2 regions of the Comamonas sp. NLF-1-9 genome follow, and region 1 is predicted to be linked to the other one. Evidence: predicted binding sites of a transcription regulator. Region 1 holds the regulator's gene; the other holds the start of a gene.

Region 1 (7,441 bases):
GCCCAGGGCGCTCCAGCCTATGGCCACGAGCGACTGCGCGCGAAAGTCTTCGATCAGGCTTGCGCCTTCGCCGGCGCGCACCATCCATACGGGGCGAGAGGTATGTTCGGAAGTCATGCTTGCAGTGCCGATGACGACGAGTTCAGAAATTCGCGCAGCGCCGCCGCCGTTTCCACCGGCGCCTCGGTCATCTGATGGTGCCCGACCGGCAGATGGCGCACCTCTATCTGCCGCCCCGCAGCCCGGGCAGCATCGATGAGCGGCCGGGCGGCGCGCGGCGGGGTCATCTGGTCGAGCTGCCCCAGCAGAAACAGCACCGGGCAGGTGAGGGTGGCCATGGCGGCAAGCCCGCCGCTGTACTGGTCGCAGGCGAGAAAGCCGCGGTAAAACACGTTCACCTGGCGGTTGCTGCGCAGCACCTTGCGCCCCAGCGCCATGCTGGCGCCATACACCCACAAGCCCGCGCCGCTGGGCGAGGCGAGCGTGCTGCGCGAGAAGACGTTGATCATCTTCAGCGCCTTCTCGGGGTCGCTTTGCGCGGCCTCGATCAAGGCGGGCGAGACGGCCATCGGCGCCGCCGTGCCGATCAGCGCGAGGTGACTCACGCGCTCCTTGAGGGCAGCCGCGGCTTCCATCGCGATGAGTGAGCCCCAGCTGTGGCCGACGAGCGCGGCCTTGTCGCAGCCGGCGGCATCGAGCAGCGCGGCGATGGTCTGCGCCCCCTGCGCGACGCTCGCCGGCGCCTCGCCGCTGCTGCGCGCGTGCCCGGGCAGGTCGATCGCAAGCACGTTGAAGCCGTGGTTGGCGAGGTAGCGTGCCTGCCAGAGCCAGACGCTGTGGTCGCACAGCACGCCGTGGATCAGGACGACGCTGGGCTGGGCCGGGTTGAAGCTCTTGTCGCCGGTATAGGCATAAAGCGGCGCGCCCTGGACTTGGTAGAGCATCACGCACCCGCCTTTTCTGCCGCTTTCAACGCGCGCTTCAAGTCGTCGATCAGGTCGTCGGGGTCTTCCAATCCGATGGAAAGCCGTATCGTGCCCTGGGTGATGCCGCCCGCGAGCAGCGCCTCGTCCGTCATGCGAAAGTGCGTGGTGCTCGCGGGGTGGATGACCAGCGAGCGGCAGTCGCCGACATTGGCCAGATGGCTGAAGATTTTCAGCGTTTCAATGAATTTTTTGCCCTGCTCGCGGCTGCCCTTGAGGTCAAAGCTGAAGACCGCGCCCGCGCCGCGCGGCAACAGTTTTTGCGCCAGGTGGTGGCTGGGGTGGCTCTCCAGCATGGGGTGACCCACGTGCGCGACGAAGGGGTGGCTCGCAAGGAACTGCACCACGCGCTCGGTGTTGCGCACGTGCCGCTCCATGCGCGCGCCCAGGGTTTCCACGCCCTGCAGGATGAGCCAGGCGCTGTGCGGGCTCAGGCAGGCGCCAAAGTCGCGCAGGCCTTCGCGGCGCGCGCGCAGCAGGAAGCCGCCGACGCTCGATTCCTGCGTGAACACCATGTCGTGAAAACCGTCATAGGGTGCGGTCAGCTCGGGAAAGCGTCCCGAGGCGTCCCAGTCGAAACCGCCGCCGTCGACCAGCACGCCGCCCATCACCGTGCCGTGGCCCGAGAGGAATTTGGTAGCAGCGTGGTAGACCAGATCGGCGCCGTGCGCGAGCGGTTGCATCAGATACGGCGTGGTAAAGGTGGAATCGACCAGCAGCGGCACGCCCGCCTCGTGCGCGATTTGCGCCACGGCGGGAATGTCCAGCACCTCCAGCCCCGGGTTGCCCAGGGTCTCGCCCAGCAGCAACTTGGTGTTGGGGCGGATCGCGGCGCGCCAGGCGTCGACGTCGGTCGGCTTGACGAAGGTCGTCGCTATGCCGAAGCGCCTGAGCGTGTAGTTCAGCAGGTTTTGCGAGCCGCCGTACAGCGCCGTGCTGGCGACGATGTGGCTGCCCGCGCCCATCAGCGTGACGATGGCCAGGTGCAGCGCCGCCATGCCGCTGGCTGTGGCGATGGCACCCGCGCCGCCCTCCAGCGCCGCGATGCGCTGCTCCAGCACGTCGGTCGTGGGGTTCGAGAGGCGCGAATACACGTGCCCCGGCTGCTCCATGTTGAACAGCGCGGCGGCGTGTTCGCTCGATTCGAAGACGAAGGAGGTGCTCAGGTAGATCGGCGTGGCGCGCGCACCGGTTGCAGGGTCGGGCCGCGCGCCCGCGTGCACCGCCAGCGTGTCAAAGCCGGGATCGGCGTAGCCGGGCATGGATGTCTCCGTGTTCGTGCATGAAGCGATGCATTGTGGGCTATATTTGCCGGTGCCCATCGCACCGATCACAGCCATGAAAGTTCGCGACATCCTGCGCCTGAAGGGCGGCACGCTCTACACCATCACGCCCGAGGACTCGCTGGCGGACGCGGCGCGCATCATGTCGGAAAACGATATCGGCTCCTTGGTGGTGATGGCGCACGAGCGTGTGGTCGGCATCCTCACCTTCCGCGAGGTGATAGACGCTGCGGTGAAGAACGGCGGCAAGTTCGACGGCCTGTCGGTCTACCGCAGCATGGACCCGGGGCCGCTCATCTGCACGCTGGAGACCGAGCTCGACGAGGTGCGCCGCATGATGCTGGGGCGCCACGCGCGCTACCTGCCGGTGATAGACAACCGCCAGCTCATGGGCGTGATCAGCTTCTACGACGTGGCCAAGACGGTGGTGGACAGCCAGAACCTGGAAAACAAGCTGCTCAAGGCCTATATCCGCGATTGGCCGCAAGACCAGGCCCCCTCTGAAGCGCAAGGTTGAAATCCGCCTCTAGCGCCCATCCAGCAAGCGCTGGCAGCTATCAAACCAGGAGTTCCCCATGAGTGGCAGCACGCTGGGCAGGCTGTTTTGCGTGACCAACTTCGGTGAATCCCACGGCCCGGCCATTGGCTGCGTGATCGACGGCTGCCCGCCGGGCATGGCGCTCACCGAGGCAGACATCCAGCACGATCTGGATCGCCGCCGCCCCGGCACCAGCCGCCACGTCACGCAGCGCAACGAGCCCGATGCGGTGGAGATCCTCTCGGGCGTGTACGAGGGCCGCACCACGGGCACGCCGATTGCGCTCCTGATCCGCAACCAGGACCAGCGCAGCAAGGACTACGGCGAGATCGCGCAGCAGTTTCGCCCCGGCCACGCCGACTACAGCTACTGGCACAAGTACGGCCTGCGCGATCCGCGCGGAGGAGGGCGCTCGTCGGCGCGCCTGACCGCCCCCACGGTGGCCGCGGGCGCCGTGGCCAGGAAGTGGCTCAAAGAGAAGTACGGCACGCAATTTCGCGCCTGCATGACGCAGCTCGGCGAGCTGCCGATTGCCTTTGAGAGCTGGGAGCACGTGCCGAACAATCCCTTCTTCGCGCCAGTGGCCGAAGTAGGGCAGCTCGAAGACTACATGGACGCGCTGCGCAAGGCGCACGACTCCTGCGGCGCGCGCATCCGGGTGCAGGCTACGGGCGTGCCCGTGGGCCTGGGCGCGCCGCTGTACGACAAGCTCGACGCCGACATCGCCAAGGTGATGATGGGGCTGAACGCGGTCAAGGGCGTGGAAATCGGCGACGGATTTGCCAGCGTCGCGCAGCGCGGCAGTGTGCATGGCGACGCGATCACGCCGGCGGGCTTTGCCAGCAACCACGCCGGCGGGGTGCTGGGCGGCATCAGCAGCGGGCAGGACATCGAGGTGAGCATCGCCATCAAGCCCACCAGCTCCATCCTGACGCCGCGCCCGTCCATAGACATCCATGGCGCGCCGGTGCAGGTGGTCACCAAGGGCCGACACGACCCTTGCGTGGGCATACGCGCGGCGCCGATCGCCGAAGCCTTGCTTGCCCTGGTACTGATGGACCACGCGCTGCTGCAGCGCGCGCAGTGCGCCGACGTGAGCCAGGCGCTTGCCCCGGTCGCGGCAAGTCTGAAGTAAAAAACAGAGCAAACGCTTGCCAGACGAGCGCTGGCAGCTATCGTTTGAATAGTGCTGGGCTACTCTGCCACTTTGTCTACCAGCGCCTTGAATTCGTCGATGTGTTCAAAGCTGCGGTACACGCTGGCGTAGCGTACGTAGGCGACCTTGTCCATGCGCTGCAGCTCGTGCATCGCCATCTCGCCCAGGCGGTTGGACAGGATTTCGCGCTCGCCCAGTTGCAGCAGGCGCTCTTCGATGCGCTCTATCGCCGCATCCACCTGCTCGGTGCCCACCGGGCGCTTGCGCAGCGCAATGCGAAATGAGCCTTCGAGCTTCTCGCGCTTGTACTCCACGCGCCGCCCGTCCTTCTTGACGATCGCGGGGAAGTTCACCTCGGGCCGTTCGTAGGTGGTAAAGCGCTTGTCGCAGGCGTTGCAGCGGCGCCTGCGGCGCACGTAGTCGCCGCCCTCGGACTCGCGCGTCTCCACGACCTGCGTGTCCGGATGGCTGCAGAACGGACATTTCATGGCTGTCCGGGCGGCGTGCGTGGCTCAGCGATAGACCGGAAAGCGCGCGGTCAGCTCGCCCACCCTGGCGCGCACCTGGGCCAGGTTGGCCTCGTCGTGCGGCTTGTCAAGCACGTCGGCCATCAGATGGGCGGTCAGGCGCGTCTCTTCTTCCTTGAAGCCGCGCGTGGTGATCGCGGGCGTGCCTACGCGCACCCCGCTGGTCACGAAGGGCTTTTCCGGGTCGTTCGGAATCGCGTTCTTGTTGATGGTGATGTGCGCCAGCCCCAGCGCCGCCTCGGCCGCCTTGCCAGTGATGCCCTTGGAGCGCAGGTCCACCAGCATCACGTGGCTTTCGGTGCGGCCACTGACGATGCGCAGACCGCGCTCTGTCAGGGTCTGGGCAAACACTTGGGCATTTTTGGCCACCTGCTTGCCGTAGGCCTTGAACTCGGGCGAGAGCGCCTCCTTGAAGGCCACGGCCTTGCCGGCAATCACGTGCTCCAGCGGCCCGCCTTGCAGGCCGGGGAAGACGGCGGAGTTGATGGCTTTTTCATGCTCGGCCTTCATCAGGATGAAGCCGCCGCGCGGGCCGCGCAGGCTCTTGTGCGTCGTGGAGGTGACCACGTCGGCAAACGGCACCGGGTTGGGGTATTCACCCGCGACGACGAGGCCGGCGTAGTGCGCAATGTCCACCCAGAAGATGGCGCCCACTTCCCTGGCCACGCGCGCCATGCGCTCGAAGTCGATGGCGAGCGCATAGGCCGAGGCGCCGCCGATGATGATGCGCGGCTTGTGCTCGCGCGCCTTGGCTTCAAAGGCCTCGTAGTCGATCTCTTCACTGGCGTTCAGGCCGTAGGAGACCACGTTGAACCATTTGCCGCTCATGTTCAGCGCCATGCCGTGCGTGAGGTGTCCGCCCTCGGCCAGGCTCATGCCCAGCAGCGTGTCGCCGGGCTTGGCAAAGGCCATCAGCACCGCCTGGTTGGCCTGCGAGCCCGAGTTGGGCTGCACATTGGCCGCCTCAGCGCCAAAGAGCTGCTTGACGCGGTCTATCGCCAGCTGCTCGATCACGTCCACGTTTTCGCAGCCGCCGTAGTAGCGCTTGCCCGGGTAGCCCTCGGCGTACTTGTTGGTCAGTTGCGAGCCTTGCGCAGCCATGACGGCGGGCGAGGCGTAGTTTTCGCTGGCGATGAGCTCGATGTGTTCTTCCTGGCGGCGGTTCTCCGCCTGGATGGCGGCCCACACTTCGGGGTCGGTCTGTTCTACGAGGATGTTTCGTTGGTACATGGCAGAGATTGCAGAGTCTTCCCTTGGCGTGCAAGGGCTGCCCAGGCGAACGACAAAACGCGCAGCGGCTTGTGCCCGTGCGGTACGCTTCCCCGTGGTATGCGCTGGTTGCGCCGGCGCGCCACGTCGGCGGCGCCGCCCGTCAGGGGCAACGCCAGACCTATCGCCAGTTGCGTACCGCGCGAGTGTAGCCTGCAGGGCAGGCGCGCCGGCGAGCGCACCCCGCCCGGCGCGCCTCAGTATCCGCTGGCCAGCAAGGCCACCTTTTCGCCCGGCTGGCGCGTGAGCGCGCCGGGGCCTGACGGCGCTGCGGGAGCAGGGGTGCGCGCAGCAACCAGCGGCGCGCGCGCAGCGCCTTCGGCCACCTGGCGCAGGCGCTGGTGTTCGGCCAGCACCTTGCCGGCGTAGCCGCCATCGTCGGCCAGATTGGCCGCGCCGACGTAAAAACGCAGGCCGCCTTCGAGCGAGCCGGCGCGCTGAATGCATTCCTGCAGCACCTTCACGCCCACACGCAGGTTGGCCACCGGGTCGAAGGCGGCAAAGCGCCCGCCAAAGTCCTCGTACTTGTCGGTATGCACGCGCGTCATCACCTGCATCAGGCCCTGGGCGCCGACAGCGCTCTGCGCGAAGGGGTTGAAGCCCGACTCCACCGCCATCACCGCCAGAATCAGGGTCGGCTCCAGCCGCGTGCGTGCGCCCACGGCGTAGGCTTCGCCCACCAGCACCGCCAGCGGCTCGGGGGCCACGCGGTACTTCTTGCTCAGCCAGTAGGTCACGGCGGCCTGTTCGCGCGGCAAGTCCTTGGGGTTGCCGGCCGTAGCGCGCTCGCTCGCGACGGCTTCAAGGGCAAAGCCGTTGATCTCGACCTGGCGCTCCTGCAGCCAGCCCATGAGCTGGTCGGCGCCCATCTGGCGCAGGTCTGGGCGGGCGGTCAGGGTGATCGCCGCAAAGGCCACCGCCAGACCCAGCAGCGCAAGCCCGCTGTGGGTCACTTCAAAGAATCCGGCAGCTATGTCGCCGACGAAAGTACGCATACCAGAGACGGCACGCAAGCCTGCCTTCTTCATGGGGAGTCCTTTTGCATCGATGCCCGCCTGCTTTTGCGTCCGAAGCGCAGGCGACACCTTCAAGAGCCGGATCCGGATCCGGCGTTCCGCCACCACCCTCGGTACATGGGAGCTCGGCCTGTTCGGATGGGGCCGACATGGTGCGTGGCACTGGGAGAGATCTAAGGGTTTGTACGGACCCTTTGTGGAGTTGAGCCGGATTCTAGGGAGCTTGCATATACACGGTCAATACTAAAGAAAAGATTTGTAGAACGAAAACATTATTAGTAACACCTCCAGGCAGCCCGCTCAAGGCACCCAATTCAAGGGTTTTCCATCGATGGGCCTTTTGGCGACGCGCACCGCGCAGCCCGCAGGTTTCCAGTTGCAACGGTGCGTGACCGGCCGGCGCAAAGCTGCTAAGGTGCCTTCGTCTGCAGCACGCAGACGCCGCTTGCCAGACTTGCCATGCCGGTCGATCCTCCATCGATCGCCGCGCGCCCGGCAAGGCGGGCAGCACCATGGGAGGCAATCGTTTGCCTCCGGCGCGTCGGACAGCAATCTCCGCCGCGCCAGGGACGGACCCGGCGGGTATGCCGGTCCCCCAGCCCGGTGCCCGGGGCTCCCCCGCCACCGGGCTTCTCTTTGCGCAGTGCAAGAGGCCGTGTCGCAGGGCAC
Region 2 (7,441 bases), 350 kb from region 1:
TGAAGAGCTGCGCATCGTCGATCTGCCCGTGGGCGAGCCCGGCCCGGGCGAGGTGCGCATCCGCCACCGCGCCATCGGCCTGAACTTCATCGACGTGTACTTTCGCACCGGGCTGTATGCCAGCGCGCTGCCGCTGGTGCCTGGCGGCGAAGGCGCGGGCGTGATCGAGGCGGTGGGCCCGGGCGTCACGCACCTGGCCGTGGGCGACCGCGCGGCCTATGCCGGGCCGCAGGGCAGCTACTGCGAAGCGCGCGTAATGCCCGCCGCCACTGTCTGCAAGCTGCCCGACGCCATCGACTTCGACACCGGCGCGGCCATGATGCTCAAGGGTCTGACCGCGCAATACCTGCTCCGGAAATGCAAGCCCGTGGAAGGCCTGCAGCCCGGCGACTTCGTGCTGTTTCACGCCGCCGCCGGGGGCGTGGGCCTGATCGCCTGCCAGTGGGCGCGCGCGCTGGGACTGCAACTCATAGGCACCGCCGGCAGCGACGACAAATGCGCGTTGGCCCTGGCCAATGGCGCGGCGCATGCCATCAACTACACCCGGGAAGACTTCGCCGCGCGCGTGCAGGAGATCACGGGCGGGCGGGGCGTGAAGGTAGTCTACGACTCGGTCGGCAAGGACACCTGGGAAGGGTCGCTGTCCTGCCTGCGGCCCTTCGGGCTGATGGTGAGCTTTGGCAACGCCTCGGGCCCGGTGCCGCCGTTTGCGCCCGGCATCCTCGGGGCCAAGGGTTCGCTCTACGTCACGCGCCAAACACTGTTCACCCACATGGCCACGCGCGAATCGACACAGGCCATGGCCGACGACTTGTTTGCCGTCGTCACCAGCGGCCAGGTGAAGATCCACATCGGCCAGCGCTTTGCCTTGCAAGACGTGCAACAGGCGCACCGCGCCCTGGAAGCGCGCAAGACCACCGGTTGCACCATCCTCACCCTGCCGTGAACCAGCCCGCTGCGCCCTGGCTGAGCGCGCTGCGCGCGGCCGCCCGGCGCGGGCCGCAGCCAGGGCGCATAGCGCTGCATCTGGGCGATGCGCAAGTCGGGTCTGTCGCAGCCGAAATTTTGAATGAAATCGGCCTCAAACGCTTGTTGGGCGAGCGCTACCAGCTCTTATTTGAAGAGCGAAACGGCGTGCGCACCTGCACACTGCCCGCGGCGCAGGCAAGCCAGGCCCTGAACGCCCTCGCCGCCCTGCTGCGCGAAATTGGCCGCTGCGGCCCCTGGCGCGACGAGCAGCTTGCGGTGCGCGACGCCGCCGGTCGGCAACTGGCCACGGTCGAGCGCGGCGCCGTGCGCGTGCTGGGCATTGCCACCGACGCAGTCCACCTCGTCGGCCTGAGCGAAGACGCCGGCGCCCTCTGGGTGCAGCAGCGATCGCGCACCAAGCCCAGCCACCCCGGCCAATGGGACACGCTGATGGGCGGCATGGTGAGCGCGCGCGACAGCCTGCGCGACGCTCTCGCGCGCGAAACCCAGGAAGAAGCCGGGCTGCAGCTCAGCGCCCTCACCCACCTGCAAGCCGGCGCCCCCGTGCTGCTGGACCAGCCCAGCGACGAAGGCGGCGCGCGCCTGGGCCATCTGCACGAACGCATCCACTGGTGGTCGGCCCGCCTGCCGCAGGCCGTGGCGCCAGTGAACCAGGACGGCGAAGTCGAGCGCTTTGAATGCTGGAGCCACGCCGAGGTGCAGGCGCGGCTGGCTGCCGGCGCGTTTACGCCGGAGGCGGCGCTGGTGCTGGGGGCGTTTTACGAGGGGGTTTGAATCGGCGGGCTGAGAACATTCTGCGCCGATGGGGTTTCCCGTATCGCCCGCACCTTGCGTTTCGCGTGGGTTTCGGGCCACTTGGAAGACCTGCGCCGCCAGCTTGGCGTTCTGGCGCCTCGGTCTGACTGAACACTCTTGGGATGCTTCAGCCGTGCATCTCCAGCGCCACCTTCTGCCCTGCGCGTGCCGCCAGCGTGATGAGCATGTCCAGGCTGAACTTGTCCCACTTGCCGCGCACGAGATCAGATACACGCGACTGCGCAATACCAAAACGCTGAGCCGCTTGCTGCTGCGTCCAAGCTTCGGTCTGTACCAGCAGGCGCAAGCGCGCCATCAGATCGGCGCGCAGCGCCAGCACCGCAGCCTCACCCTCGGAGTAACCCAGGTCAACGAACACGTTGCCGCTGCTGGGATGGATGGTGTCGATCATGGTTCAATCTCCCATCAGCCTGTAGCGGCTTGCCGCAAGGTTGATGTCAGACTGCACCGTCTTCTGCGTCGTTTTCTGAATGCAGCCTTGTACAACCGCCAACTGCCCCAATCAGCGCTGCCCAGCAAAACGCCCCGGCAGGCCATGAAGCAGTGGCACCAAGGCCGTCCTGAAATGTTCAACCAGCGGCCCTGTGATCGTCCGTGGTGCGACAACGCCTCAAAAATCCTCCTCAAACACCACCCCCTCATCATTCCTCCTCATCACCCCGACCTTGTACGCCGCAATATCCTGCTCCTGAGGTGAAGCTTGGGTCTTGCTGATGTTGAGCCACTTTTCCATGAATTTCAGCGGGTTGGCTTTGGGAAACTCGTAGCGCGTGGTCTCTATGCCCAGCGTCTGGTACACGTCCTTGGCGCAGTACAGCGTCCAGGCAGCCAGGCGGTCGGCGTTCATGCCAACCAGTTCGCGCCCTTCGGAGAAGAGATATTCAATCCAGGTGAGTTCGCTGTCCACCACCTCGGCGATGAGTTGCTCGATGTCCTCGCGCTTTTGCGCGAAGGCGATCTGGCCGCGAGCGGTTTCCAGTTCGTTTTGCAGCACGGCGCGATCGAGTTCGGCGTGGATTTCCAGCTCGTCCTGGGCGATTTTCTGGATCGCCTTGCCTATGGGCTGGAACATGCCGGTGTCGCAGATGGCAAAGGTCACGGCGAACGAGGCCATGAACTGGATGCGCTCCATGCAGTACAGCGCCACCACCATCATGAAGATGGCGTTGTAGGTTTCCTGGTCGTTGGGCAGTTGCTCCAGCGCGTACTGATGCGATGCCTTGAAGCCGTCGGCAAAGGCTTGCACCACGCGGTTCAGGCGCGCATGGGCCTCTTCCACGCGCAGGATTTCGTCGATGATGACCGAAGGGTCGTCAAACGAATTGCGCACGATCTCCGAATAGGTGGCGGCGTGGATGACTTCGTTGTCGGACACGCGCTGCCAGGCGGCCCAGAGTTCGCTGCTGGTGATGAAGGGCGCGAGCACGGGCGCGATGGCGCGGCTGGCGACGCTGTCGGCCTCCCACTGCCAGGCCAGCGTCTTGATCATCATGTCGTAGGTGGAGCGGCTGGCTTTCTTGAAGTCGGCGTTGCAGCTGGAGTAGTCGAATTCGTTTTCGTCCCAGTCGAGCGATTTCTGCGTCTTGTACAGCTCCCAGATGCGCGGGTAGTGGCGGTTGATGGTGTCGAACAAGCCCTGCTTTTCACCGAGGAAGAGCAGCGGCTTGTCGTAATCGGTCTTGTCGTAGTTGAAGACGTTGGCGGTCATGGTGGGCCTTTCTTGCGTCAGAGCGTGCAAGAGCCGTTGCACTCGGGGTCGGCGTCGAGCACGCTGACATGCTCGGTGTCGGCCTTGCGCTCGGCGCGGGGGCTTTCAGGCTGGGGCTCGCCCGTCTGGACGGCCATGGCGCTGCCGACCATGCGGCCGACGAGTTCCTTGCGTTCGGCCTCGGCCTCGTTGAGCGGCTGAAAGCCCGCCGAGGTTTTCTGGTTCATGTAGTACTTGCTCTTGAGGCCCATCTTGATGCGGTAGAGGTAGTCGCGAATCATTTCGCTGGAGCCGATGAAGGCGTCGCCGATCACCTTGCGGTAGAAGTCGGCCGAGATGCCCTGGTCGGTCCATTTCTGGATGATGGCGTAGGCCTCGGTCATGTCCTTGGCGGGGATGTTCCAGGCCGATTCGTACCACGGTGCCAGCTCTTCGCCCTCGGGCGCGGCCCAGTAGTTCACGCGCTGGTTGTCGGTCTTGATCATGGTCAGCTCGCGGATCGGGTAGACGCCGTTGGTCGTGCCCGAGGCGTTGGCCGAGGTTTCGGTGGGCATGTGCGCGGCCAGCACCGAATTGCGGATACCGCCGTTGGCTACGACTTCCAGGCGCAGCGCCTCCCAGTCGTAGTGGTTGGTGAAGGCGGCAATCTGGTCGACGTTGCGGTTGTAGGTATCCAGCGGCATCCAGCCTTCGGGCCAGCGGGTCTTGTGCATCCAGGGGGCGTTGCCCAGTTCCTGCCCCAGGCGCAGGCTGGCGCGCACCAGGTGGTAGAAGTGGCGCTCGGCCACGCGGTGGATGAATTGCTTGCCCTCGGTGGTGGTGTAGCGCTGGTGCTCGCGCGCCATCAGGTGCGCCATGCCCAGAATGCCCACGCCGGCGTTCAGGCGCGCCTTGGAGGTGTAGCCGATGTGCGGCAGCTCGTATTCGGCCAGGTGGATGCACTTGTCGATCATCAAGAGCGCGTAGTAGGCGACCTCTTCGTACTGCGCGTCGCTTTCGATGTTGTCCACGCAGATGCCCGCCAGGTTGCAGGTAGCCACTTCGGGCGAGGAGCGCTGCACGATCTTGTGCACGGTGACGCCGTTCACCTCATCACCCTCTTGCAGCTCCAGCGGATAGACCATGCCGCGGCCGGTCTGCACCGCGTGCTCGCCGCTCAGGCTATGCTTGCCGCCCTCTTCGTCTTCAAATTCGACGAAGGAAACGTCGGCGTTCTGGTAGATCTCGGTGATGTGGTTGTAGGCGCCGGTCGGCAGGTCGATCTCTGAGCAGAGGTTGGAGCTGTAAATCGTCTCCTTGAACGGCGTGTGCCGATTCATCTCGAGGATGTTGTGCTCGTAGATGCGCCCGGTTTCGTTCCATTCGTTGCAGGCGGTGATGAGCAGCTCGCGCGCGTTGACGAAGCGCTTGGGGAAGAGCGGGTTCTTTTCGTACTTCTGGTAGAGCTGCTCGAAGCGTTCCTCGTCGTTGCTGTAGAGCGCCTCGTACAGATCGGGCGCGGTGTGGCTGTTGAACAGGAAGATCTCTTCATTGCGCGCCACCTTGCGCGCAAACAGGCGGTTGCTGCCCCACGAATAATCCATGCCGCGGATCTTCTTGTCCTCGGTGGACATCGGGTTCTTCAGGCGCAGCAGGGTTTCGATTTCGGGGTCGTAGATCGAAAAATAGCTGGTGCAGGCGCCGCCGCGGCCGTTTTGCAGGCTGGATTTCACCTCCGAGACCACCGCGCGCAGATAGGGGAGCTTGCCCTGGTGGCGGATCACGCCGCCGCGCACCGGGTCGTTGACCGAGCGGATGTTCATGTGCGAGCCGATGCCCGCGCTCATGTAGGTCATGGTGTAGGCGATGTGGTTGCCCACCGCGATCGAGCGCGCCGAATCGGCCGTGGTGTAGAGGCAGCAACTGGCGTAGCCGCGCAGTGGCGTGCCCAGATTGATGTGGTTGGGCGTGGGCGCGTTGATGCGGTTCATCGACAGGTGCTCGTACCACCGCGCCACGTCGTGCATGCGCCGCTCGCGCGGCTGGTCCACCGCCAGCGCCATGGCCATGCGCATGTAGATGAACTGCGAGGTTTCGTAGATGCGGTTTTTCACCCGGTCGGCAATCGCGTACTTCGACAGGTGGGTGTGCAACTGGTAGTGCGCATAGCCGTAGTCACGGTCGTGGTCGATGAGTTTTTCGACCTCGGCGTATTCCTCGTCCGAGTAGTCGAGCACCTCCATGTAGCCGAGCTTTTGCAGGCGCCGGTGCAGTTGCAGCACCGTGGGCATGAAGACGCCGTGCACCTCCTTGTGCATCAGCGCGGCGTACAGACGCCCGGCCATGCGGTTGTACAGCCAGGAATCGGACTGCAGGCAGTTCTTGATGAGCTGCTGCTGCAGCATGGTCGTCGTCACCTGCTCGGGCATGTCCGTCACGGTCTCCAGCACCACCGAGGACCAGTCCATGTCCGGCCCCAGGGCCTTGGCGGCCCATTCGCCCCAGCCGTTGAGCTTGGACGGGGTGAATGGCTCTACGCGGCCATCGCGCTTGGTGACGGATTCGATCATGGCGGCTTGCTCTCCTGTGGTGTGTGGCGGTTCATCAAACACTACGTATAGTAGTTTCATGGACAGCCTAACACAACATGTAGTGGGCAAAAGGACCGCGACACGCTGGAGCCGGATACGGCAAAACCGGCGCTGAAGCGCGCCTTCGCTGGCTTTGGCCGATTTGCAACAGAGGCCGAGGACGGCAGCCAGAAGCGAGGCTAAACCCGTCTGCGCCTGGCTGCACCTGGCCCGGGCGCAGGCTCAAGCCAAGGCTTCAGACCTTGGGCAGGCCGCCTTCATGCCCGACCGCCCGCTCGCGCCCCGAAGGCAGGGCGCCGGCCTGCTCCAGGATGGGGTAGGCAGTGGCGCTGATGAGCGAGTTGATGCGCCGCAGGTCCGACAGCAGGTCGATGTGCAGCGAGCTCGTCTCCATGCTCTGCGTCGCGCGCTCGGCCAGCCGCGCCAGATGGTTGGCCGCGTAGGTGCGCTCCAGCGCACGAAAGTGCCCCTTTTCCTCCAGCAGGCGCTGGGCGTCGCGCACCGTGCCGTCCAGGAACACCCCCATGCTCAGGCGCAGGTTGTTCACCAGGCGTGCATGCAGGTCGGAGATCTCGGCCATGCCGGCCTCGGAAAATTCCACGCCCTTGCTGATCTTCTTTTCTTCCACATCCTGCACGATGCGCTCGATGATGTCGCCGATCTGCTCCATGTTGATCGTGAAGCTGATGATGTCGGCCCAGCGCCGACTCTCCTTTTCGCCCAGGTCGTCGCGCGGGATCTTGGTCAGGTAGTACTTGATCGCGGAATACAGGCTGTCCACCTCGTCGTCCATCTCGCGCAGCCGCATGGCCAGCGATTCGTCGTTGTGGCGTATCACCTCCATCACGCCGGCGAGCATGTTTTCCACCACGTCGGCCTGTGTCAGCGCCTCGCGCACCGCCAGGCTCATGGCCAGCGACGGCGTGGACAGCGCCGAGGGGTCCAAGTGGTGCGGCCGCTGGCCCGGCAGCCGCGCCGGCTTGGGCAGCAGGCGCGCGATCAGCCGCGCCACCCATTGGGTCAGGCCGATGAAGCCCACGCTGATGATCACGTTGTAGGCCAGGTGAAACAGCACCACGCCGTGCGCCACGCCGGGCATGTGCGGCTGCACCAGGCGCAGCCACAGGCCGACGAAGGGCGCCATCACCGCCACGCCCAGCAGCTTGAACAACAGGTTGCCCACGGTCACCTGCTTGACTTCGGTATCGGCGCCGGCCAGGGTCAGCACCGCCGCCAGGCCATTGCCCACATTGGCTCCGAGCACCAGGCCCAGCGCCATGTCCACCGGCACCACCTGCGACGCGGCCATGGCGGCGATCAGCAGCACCACGGCCAGGCTCGAGTAGGAGATGATGGC

What was found. The regulator NrdR, encoded in region 1, represses ribonucleotide reductase genes. The targets are predictions, from matches to a motif close to CACNANATNTNGTG.
Region 2: a site for NrdR is predicted at 6,135-6,148, ahead of KUD94_RS02925 (ribonucleoside-diphosphate reductase subunit alpha). Genes of this name have one in related genera too.

What each region holds. Positions count from the first base shown of each region.
Region 1 covers NZ_CP078069.1:939,171-946,611, reverse strand. The annotation lists gene KUD94_RS04630 (restriction endonuclease) at 1-117, opposite strand, end outside; gene KUD94_RS04625 (alpha/beta fold hydrolase) at 114-944, opposite strand; gene KUD94_RS04620 (O-acetylhomoserine aminocarboxypropyltransferase) at 944-2,245, opposite strand; gene KUD94_RS04615 (CBS domain-containing protein) at 2,322-2,783, shown strand; gene aroC (chorismate synthase) at 2,842-3,939, shown strand; gene nrdR (transcriptional regulator NrdR) at 3,999-4,448, opposite strand; gene glyA (serine hydroxymethyltransferase) at 4,473-5,717, opposite strand; ZMP/ZTP riboswitch at 5,750-5,901, opposite strand; gene KUD94_RS04595 (transglycosylase SLT domain-containing protein) at 5,954-6,751, opposite strand.
Region 2 covers NZ_CP078069.1:592,875-600,315, reverse strand. The annotation lists gene KUD94_RS02945 (quinone oxidoreductase) at 1-946, shown strand, start outside; gene KUD94_RS02940 (NUDIX domain-containing protein) at 943-1,764, shown strand; gene KUD94_RS02935 (helix-turn-helix domain-containing protein) at 1,913-2,197, opposite strand; partial or broken gene KUD94_RS14660 (hypothetical protein) at 2,282-2,503, shown strand; gene KUD94_RS02930 (ribonucleotide-diphosphate reductase subunit beta) at 2,417-3,514, opposite strand; gene KUD94_RS02925 (ribonucleoside-diphosphate reductase subunit alpha) at 3,532-6,063, opposite strand; gene KUD94_RS02920 (Na/Pi cotransporter family protein) at 6,320-7,441, opposite strand, start outside.